3 regions of the Devosia sp. LjRoot3 genome follow, and region 2 is predicted to be linked to each of the others. Evidence: predicted binding sites of a transcription regulator. Region 2 holds the regulator's gene; each other region holds the start of a gene.

Region 1 (2,261 bases), on a different contig from region 2:
GGTCAGGACCGAAACAAGAGGACTGGCATTGGAGTGCCAGTCGGCAAAGCTGGCAAAGGCATTTTCCAGCATGGGACGATCGAGTTCACGTATGGCGAGGCGCGGCACGAGCGCACGTGCATCGGCTACACTTTGGCCCACGCGCAGCCCTCTTTTAGCTGCCTCTGTATCGATGGCGGCAAGCTGCAAGCCACCCTTGATCTTCTCGTAGAGCGCGAGGGGCGTGCTTAGTTCAGGCTCGCGCCGCTTGAGATAATCCGTCGGCCAATCGGGTAGGAAAAGCGAAAGGAAGCGTCGGCCGGTGCCGGCTTTTACGTCCGGGCTCAACAGGCAAGGTTGCAAAGCCATTTTCGGTCCATTCCAGTAAGAACTGGGTTTGGCGACCCAGTGCGACCCCTTTTTCCAATTCGAGACTCCAGCGTGGCGCGCCGGGTGCCTGTTCATCGAAGCGTTTTCGGCCCGAGCGATGCGGGGTGAGACACCAGCGCAGATGGGCGGCGCTGGCTTGCCGTTCCGCGCCATAGCGCAGCAGAAACAAGGACGTGCCGCTTTCGGCAGCGCGCAAGCTCAGGCGCCGGCTGGCTGTGAAATCGAGTGGCTCGGGGTCGCCGCCGATATCGGCGACGATTCCGGCGACCGCCCGGCAAGCCAGGGATTCTTCGGCGACCCAAAGGAAGTCCCGCATGTCGCTGACCCGCACGATCACCAATTGTGCCGGATCGAAGCCAAAAGATAAAAGCCCCGGCCCATAGGGTAGGCCGAAGAACTGGCCGTCAGAAGTGAGTTGCAGATAGAGCACTGCCATACGCTTGGGCGTCAGCAGTGTTTTGGCCTGACCCAGGGCAAAACCGAGACTGGCCCCACCATTGCGTACGGCATCGGTGAAGACCTCCTGCAGAAGCCCTCCGGGCAGGCGCGGAAAATTGCCGTCCCTGGCATCAAAGGACTTTGCCCGCACCTCCGCCAGTGCCGGCTTGCGCTCGATATCGGCAATGGTGTCCCGCAGCGCGGTGAGGCGCTGTTGGCGATCCGGGGCTGACATAGTGAAACTGCCTGCTAGAACAAAACAGGAACATGTTGACTCCGAATCCCTCGGGAGTCGAGTCCCTTTTGCGGCCTACCTCGGAATCGGGTGTGGCCTTGCTGCATCATCGGCGGTCAAGACCGCGTGAGCAGTACTTGCGACCATTGAGCAAAACCAGCTTCTGCCCCAGTCTTTACCTGCGGCCCTCCCGGCTCATTCAAAACCCGTTTCCTTCACCCCGTCCACGAGGCTGAAAGCCATGTTCGAGGCCCTGACCCGTCTGTTCCAAAAAGCCGAGGCCACGGCCGACAGCAATGACCCAAGACTGTCGGTGGCAGCGCTTCTGGTGCACCTCGCCGCGGTCGATGGCACGATGAAGGATGAGGAACGCAAAACCATCCGCGGCGCGCTGATGGATCACTATGATCTTGATGAGCCCAGTGTCGATCGCCTGATCAAGCAGGCGGCCGAGCGCGATGCCGAGGCGGTGGATTTTTACCGCTTTACCACCGGCATTACCCAGTTGCCGATGGAAGACCGCGTCGAAATCATCCGCATGATGTGGACCGTGGTTTTTGCCGACCGGCAGAATCACGAGCTCGAGGACAATATGGTCTGGCGCATTGCCGAGCTGATCGGCGTGTCGAGCCGCGACCGCACCGTGTTGCGCAACCAGATTCGGGGACTGCGCGGCGAGGCCGAAGCCTAGTAGGCCGAAAACTCCCCGATTACTTCGGGCTCGTCATTGGCGCAGTCGAATTTTCCAGCCTTGTCGGCAGCGGCGCGGGCCAGTTCGTTGGCGTCCTTGTTGGCGAGGGCATCGACATAGGCGATGTGGCAGGAATTGCCCTCGGCAATCTGGGTCACCACCAGCACCTGGCCCTTGTTCTCGCCGGTTTCAGGGTCGGCCGTGTGATAGCGCACGATGGTCGCCACCGGGAAAAAGTAGCCTTTTGCATTGGACAGCCGCCATTCGAGCTTTGCGCCGAGATTGTTGAAGGGCGGCAGCGTCTGGAAACCGGCCGAATTGGCTTCCGGATCAAAACCATAGCTGATGGAAAAGCGGAGGTCGCCTTCCTCAACCATGACCGGAAAACCCTTATAGCCCGGGCAGGCCCAGCTGGCGCCGAAATCGTCGGCTTCGAGCACCAGGCACTGCTCGATATCGAGGTCGGTATAGGCACTGGTAAAGCCCGATTGGGCAAAGGCCGGGGTTGCGCAAGTCACGGTCAGAACC
Region 2 (2,261 bases):
CAATTTCTTCCGCTTCCGCTACGCCAACAATGCCGGCGACGAAACGCTGGCCGCAGCCGAATAATCCGAGGGGCCAATGAGCTACGATCCGACCAATATCTTCGCCAAAATCCTCAAGGGCGAACTGCCTTGTCACAAGGTCTATGAAGACGAGACTGCGTTGGTGATGATGGACATCTTCCCCCAGTCGAGGGGCCACACGCTGGTCATTCCCAGGGCCGCTTCGCGTAACCTTCTCGATGCCGATCCTGCGGCTCTCGCGGAAGTCATCCCGCTGGTGCAGCGCGTCGCCAAGGCTGTCCAGACCGCCACCAAGGCCGACGGCCTGCGTCTGGCCCAGTTCAACGAAGCCCCGGCCGGCCAGACCGTCTTCCACCTGCATTTTCACATCATTCCCGCCTATGAGGGCATTGCCCTTGGCGCCCACGCCACCGGCCGCGCCGACGATGGCGAACTGGCCCAGTTGGCCAAGGACATTGCGGCAGCGCTCTAGCGCCCGGAAAACACCAAAACCCCAAGACTCTTGCGGAACATAGGTGGAACACATATAGTCGTTCCGTCTATGTTCCGATTCTGGGGTCGCCGGGCAATGCTGACGCGCAAACAACACGAACTTCTCATGTTCATTCATGAACGCATGAAGGAAAGCGGCATTCCGCCGTCCTTCGATGAAATGAAGGACGCGCTCGATCTCGCCTCCAAATCCGGCATTCACCGGCTGATCACCGCGCTTGAAGAGCGCGGCTTCATCCGCCGCCTGCCCAACCGGGCCCGCGCGCTGGAAGTGGTAAAGCTCCCCGATTCGATGAACCCCTCGCTTGGCGGCCGCAAGTCCCGCTTCGAGCCATCCGTGATCGAGGGCAATCTGGGCAAGGTCGCCTCGCCCCCCGCGCGCAGCACCGACGACTATGCCCGCCCGATCTCGATCCCCGTCATGGGCCGCATCGCCGCCGGTACGCCGATCGAGGCGATCCAGAGCCATTCCCACACCATCGCCGTTCCCCCGGAAATGCTCGGCGCTGGCGAACACTATGCGCTCGAAGTGCGCGGCGACTCGATGATCGAAGCCGGCATTTTTGACGGCGACACGGTGCTCATAAAGAAGCAAGACACAGCCTCGACCGGCGAGATCATCGTCGCTCTCGTCGATGACGAGGAGGCTACCCTTAAGCGCCTGCGCCGCAAGGGCAATACCGTGGCGCTTGAAGCTGCCAATCCTGCCTATGAAACCCGCATCTTCCCGCCCGACCGCGTCAAGGTGCAGGGCCGGCTCGTTGGGCTCCTGCGGAAATATTGATTAGCGTGGCCGCCACACCTGAAGCGGTGATGGCGGCTTATGCCGACCTGATCAACCGGCACGATTTTGCGCTGCTGATCCCCCTGATCGACCCCAAAGCCAGCTTCTGGTTCAGTTCTGGCACCTACCAGGGCCACGAGGCGGTGCGCGAAGCCTTCGAGCGTACTTGGCGACGTCTCGCCAACGAAACCTATTGGCTGGAAGACCTCGTCTGGATCGCCAGAAGCGCGGAAGCCGCCAGCTGTACATACCGCTTTCATTGGCACGCTACGATCGACGGTCAACGCGCCGAAGGCAAAGGTCGCGGCACGACGGTTCTTGCCAAAAGCGAGAATGGCTGGCGCATTGTGCACGAACACCTGAGCGCTTTTCCGAAGTAACTGGAGCCGCTTCTGGCACTCGTGCTCCATAAACGAGGGCGTTGCCGCGGCGACGGCGAAGCTTTCGCCCTCAAGGCGTGTCTCAACCGGGACCAGTCTCTCCGCGCATCCATACCTTCCGTCGCTGCGCCACCCAGCCTGCGGCATCGCGACCCGAACAAAAATGGCAAAGTTTAAGCCGATTTTTAGCGCCATCGCGCATCCTCTAGCCTGAATCTAGGCCCCCTAATTGGAACGAGGACCGCGATGCGCATTAGCACGATTACCAATTGGGCATATGCCTTGACCGTAGGCCTGACCTTGTTGTCGGGCGGCTCGTTCATCATTGCAACGCACTACGCGGATCGCGAGCGTGACGCCCTCGATACGGCATGGAAGGCTGATGAGAGTGTCGAAGCGCTGGCTCGGGCGGCCGAGCTGACCACGGAGGACGCCCGGCTTTACGTGTTCACGGGCGAGCAACGATACCAACAGGCGTTTCAGGCTGCCCTGGCCGAAGAGCGTGAACGGGAACGCGCGGTTCGCGTATTGCGAGAACGGGGGCTGCCCGAAGAGGAATTGGCAGCGCTTCGTGCGATAGAAGC
Region 3 (2,261 bases), 1.2 Mb from region 2:
ACCACAGCCACGTCAGCGCCGAGGGAGGCGAACTGAAGCTGTTCGGCTTCGTTGCGCAGGCTTTTGGGCGTGAAGACGGGAATGCCGAAATTTTCGGCCGCTTCATGCACAGGGCTCTTGCGCTCGGCCTGGCCGCGACCGGCCGGTTTTGGCGCGCGGGTATAGACAGCGAGGACTTCGTGGCCGGAGGCGACGATCTCGGTCAGCGTCGGCACGGAAAATTCGGGCGTGCCCATGAAGACGACGCGCATTGGCTTTACTCCTGGGCAGATGCCCCGCGCGGGCGCGGGGCTTGGGCTCTTAGCGCGCAGCCAATTTGGCTTGCTTGTCGAACTTCTTGATAACGCGGTCGCGCTTCAGGCGGCTGAGATAGTCGATGTAGAGCACGCCATCGAGGTGATCCAATTCGTGCTGGATGCAGACGGCGAGCTTGCCGTCGGCATCCTTGGTGACTTCCTGGCCGTCGAGATCGGTGTACTTCACCGTGACCGTGGAAGGGCGCTCGACCTCGTAATAGAGCTCGGGAATCGACAGGCACCCTTCTTCGGTCACCTGGATCTCGTCGCCGAATTTGGTGATTTCGGGATTGATCATGACGAGCGGGGCCGCCGGCTCGTTCTCGCCGGCCAGATCCATGACGACAATGCGCTTCATCACCCCGATCTGGGGCGCAGCAAGGCCAATGCCCGGGGCGTCGTACATGGTGTCGAGCATGTCCTTGGCCAGCGTCTTGATCTCCTCGTCGACCTCGACGATGTGATCGGCAACTGCACGCAGGCGCGCGTCGGGAATGATGAGAATAGGGCGGATGGCCATGGCAAAGGTCCGGCAATATCTGGATTTGCCAGTGATATGGAGTTTTGTCGCCCTGCGGTCAACTGCGGAGCTCGTCTGCGCACTGCGCAGAATAGAACATTTTAAGAACAGAAGAATCGGGTAGAGTGCACCCATGAGTGAACTCGACACTATTCTGTTTGTGATCGGCGACCTGCCGGTGACCCTGGGGCTTGCGCTTGTTGTCGGCATCGTGGTGCTGCTGGCAACAGGCGTTTTTCTACTCGTCGGCTCGGCGCGCGCCAATGCGCAGCGGGCCGACGAGGTCGCGCGGGAAGCCAGCGAAGGTCTCAAGGCGAGCTTTTTCGAACAGATCGCCCAGCGCGACATGCGCATTCGCGACCTCGATCTCGGCCTCTTGCGCGAGCGCGAGCGGGCGGGCGAACTGATCGACAATGAGCGGGAAAAGAACAGCGAGCTGACGGCGGAACTGGCCGCGATGCGGACGCGGCTCGACGAACAGGCGCGGCAGAACGAAGCCAATATGAAGCGTTTTCTTGAAGCGCGGCAGCAGATGACCGACGAGTTCAAGGCCATTGCCGGGGACGTGCTCAAGAGTCACGGCGAGACGTTTTCCAAGCAGAACCGGGAGCAGGTCGACATGCTCCTAAAGCCGCTGCACGAGAAAATCGTCGAGTTTCAGGGCGGCATGTTGCGCGACCGGGCGACGATGGGCGAACAGATCCGGGCGCTGGCGGAAAGCAATCTGACCATTACCACCGAGGCGCAGAACCTGACACGGGCGCTAAAAGGCTCGTCGCAGACGCAGGGCGCCTGGGGCGAGATGATCCTTGCCACTATTCTCGAACGCTCGGGACTGCGCGAGGGAGAACAGTATCTGACGCAGACGAGTCATTCGGGCGAGGACGGGGCGCGGCTCAGGACGGACGTCGAAGTGCTGATGCCCAATGACGATCGGCTGGTGATCGACTCGAAAGTCTCGCTGACGGCGTTTGAGGCCTATACCAATGCCGAGGATGATGTGCGCGAGCAGTTTTTGCAGGCGCATGTGATCTCGATCCGCACCCATGTGAAAACGCTCGGGGACAAGAGCTATCATCGTCATGCGAAGTCGAGCCTGGACTATGTGATGATGTTCGTGCCGATCGAAGGGGCGCTGTCGGCGGCGATCAAGGCCGATCCCAATCTTTTCGAATTCGGCATGAGCCAGGGCGTGATGCTGACGACGCCGACGACGCTGATGACGGTGTTGCGCACGGTGCGGAACGTCTGGGACATCGAGAAGCGCCACCGGAACGCGGAAGAAATCGCCGAGCGGGCGGGTGCGCTCTATGAAAAAGTCGCCGGGTTTTTGGGGACCATGGACAAGGTGGGCAGCAGCCTCGATCGGGCGCAGCAGGATTTTGCCAAGGCCAAGGACCAGCTTTCCACCGGACGCGGCAATGTGGTGCGGCAGGTGGAAATGC

What was found. Region 2 encodes LexA, which represses DNA repair genes until DNA is damaged. Its sites were predicted from a motif close to TGTTCNNNNTGTGTTCNG; they were not measured.
Region 1: a site for LexA is predicted at 1,058-1,075, ahead of ACSQ2A_RS15855 (ImuA family protein). Genes of this name have one in related genera too.
Region 3: a site for LexA is predicted at 909-926, ahead of ACSQ2A_RS00820 (DNA recombination protein RmuC). Genes of this name have one in related genera too.

Annotation. Positions count from the first base shown of each region.
Region 1 is NZ_CAXUPK020000004.1:250,881-253,141, forward strand. Features, by position in the region: gene ACSQ2A_RS15850 (Y-family DNA polymerase) at 1-348, opposite strand, end outside; gene ACSQ2A_RS15855 (ImuA family protein) at 233-1,042, opposite strand; gene ACSQ2A_RS15860 (TerB family tellurite resistance protein) at 1,284-1,733, shown strand; gene ACSQ2A_RS15865 (hypothetical protein) at 1,730-2,261, opposite strand, start outside.
Region 2 is NZ_CAXUPK020000001.1:1,352,819-1,355,079, reverse strand. Features, by position in the region: gene ACSQ2A_RS06585 (hypothetical protein) at 1-64, shown strand, start outside; gene ACSQ2A_RS06580 (HIT family protein) at 77-493, shown strand; gene lexA (transcriptional repressor LexA) at 590-1,297, shown strand; gene ACSQ2A_RS06570 (YybH family protein) at 1,303-1,677, shown strand; gene ACSQ2A_RS06565 (diguanylate cyclase) at 1,924-2,261, shown strand, end outside.
Region 3 is NZ_CAXUPK020000001.1:166,886-169,146, reverse strand. Features, by position in the region: gene fmt (methionyl-tRNA formyltransferase) at 1-251, opposite strand, end outside; gene def (peptide deformylase) at 301-816, opposite strand; gene ACSQ2A_RS00820 (DNA recombination protein RmuC) at 950-2,261, shown strand, end outside.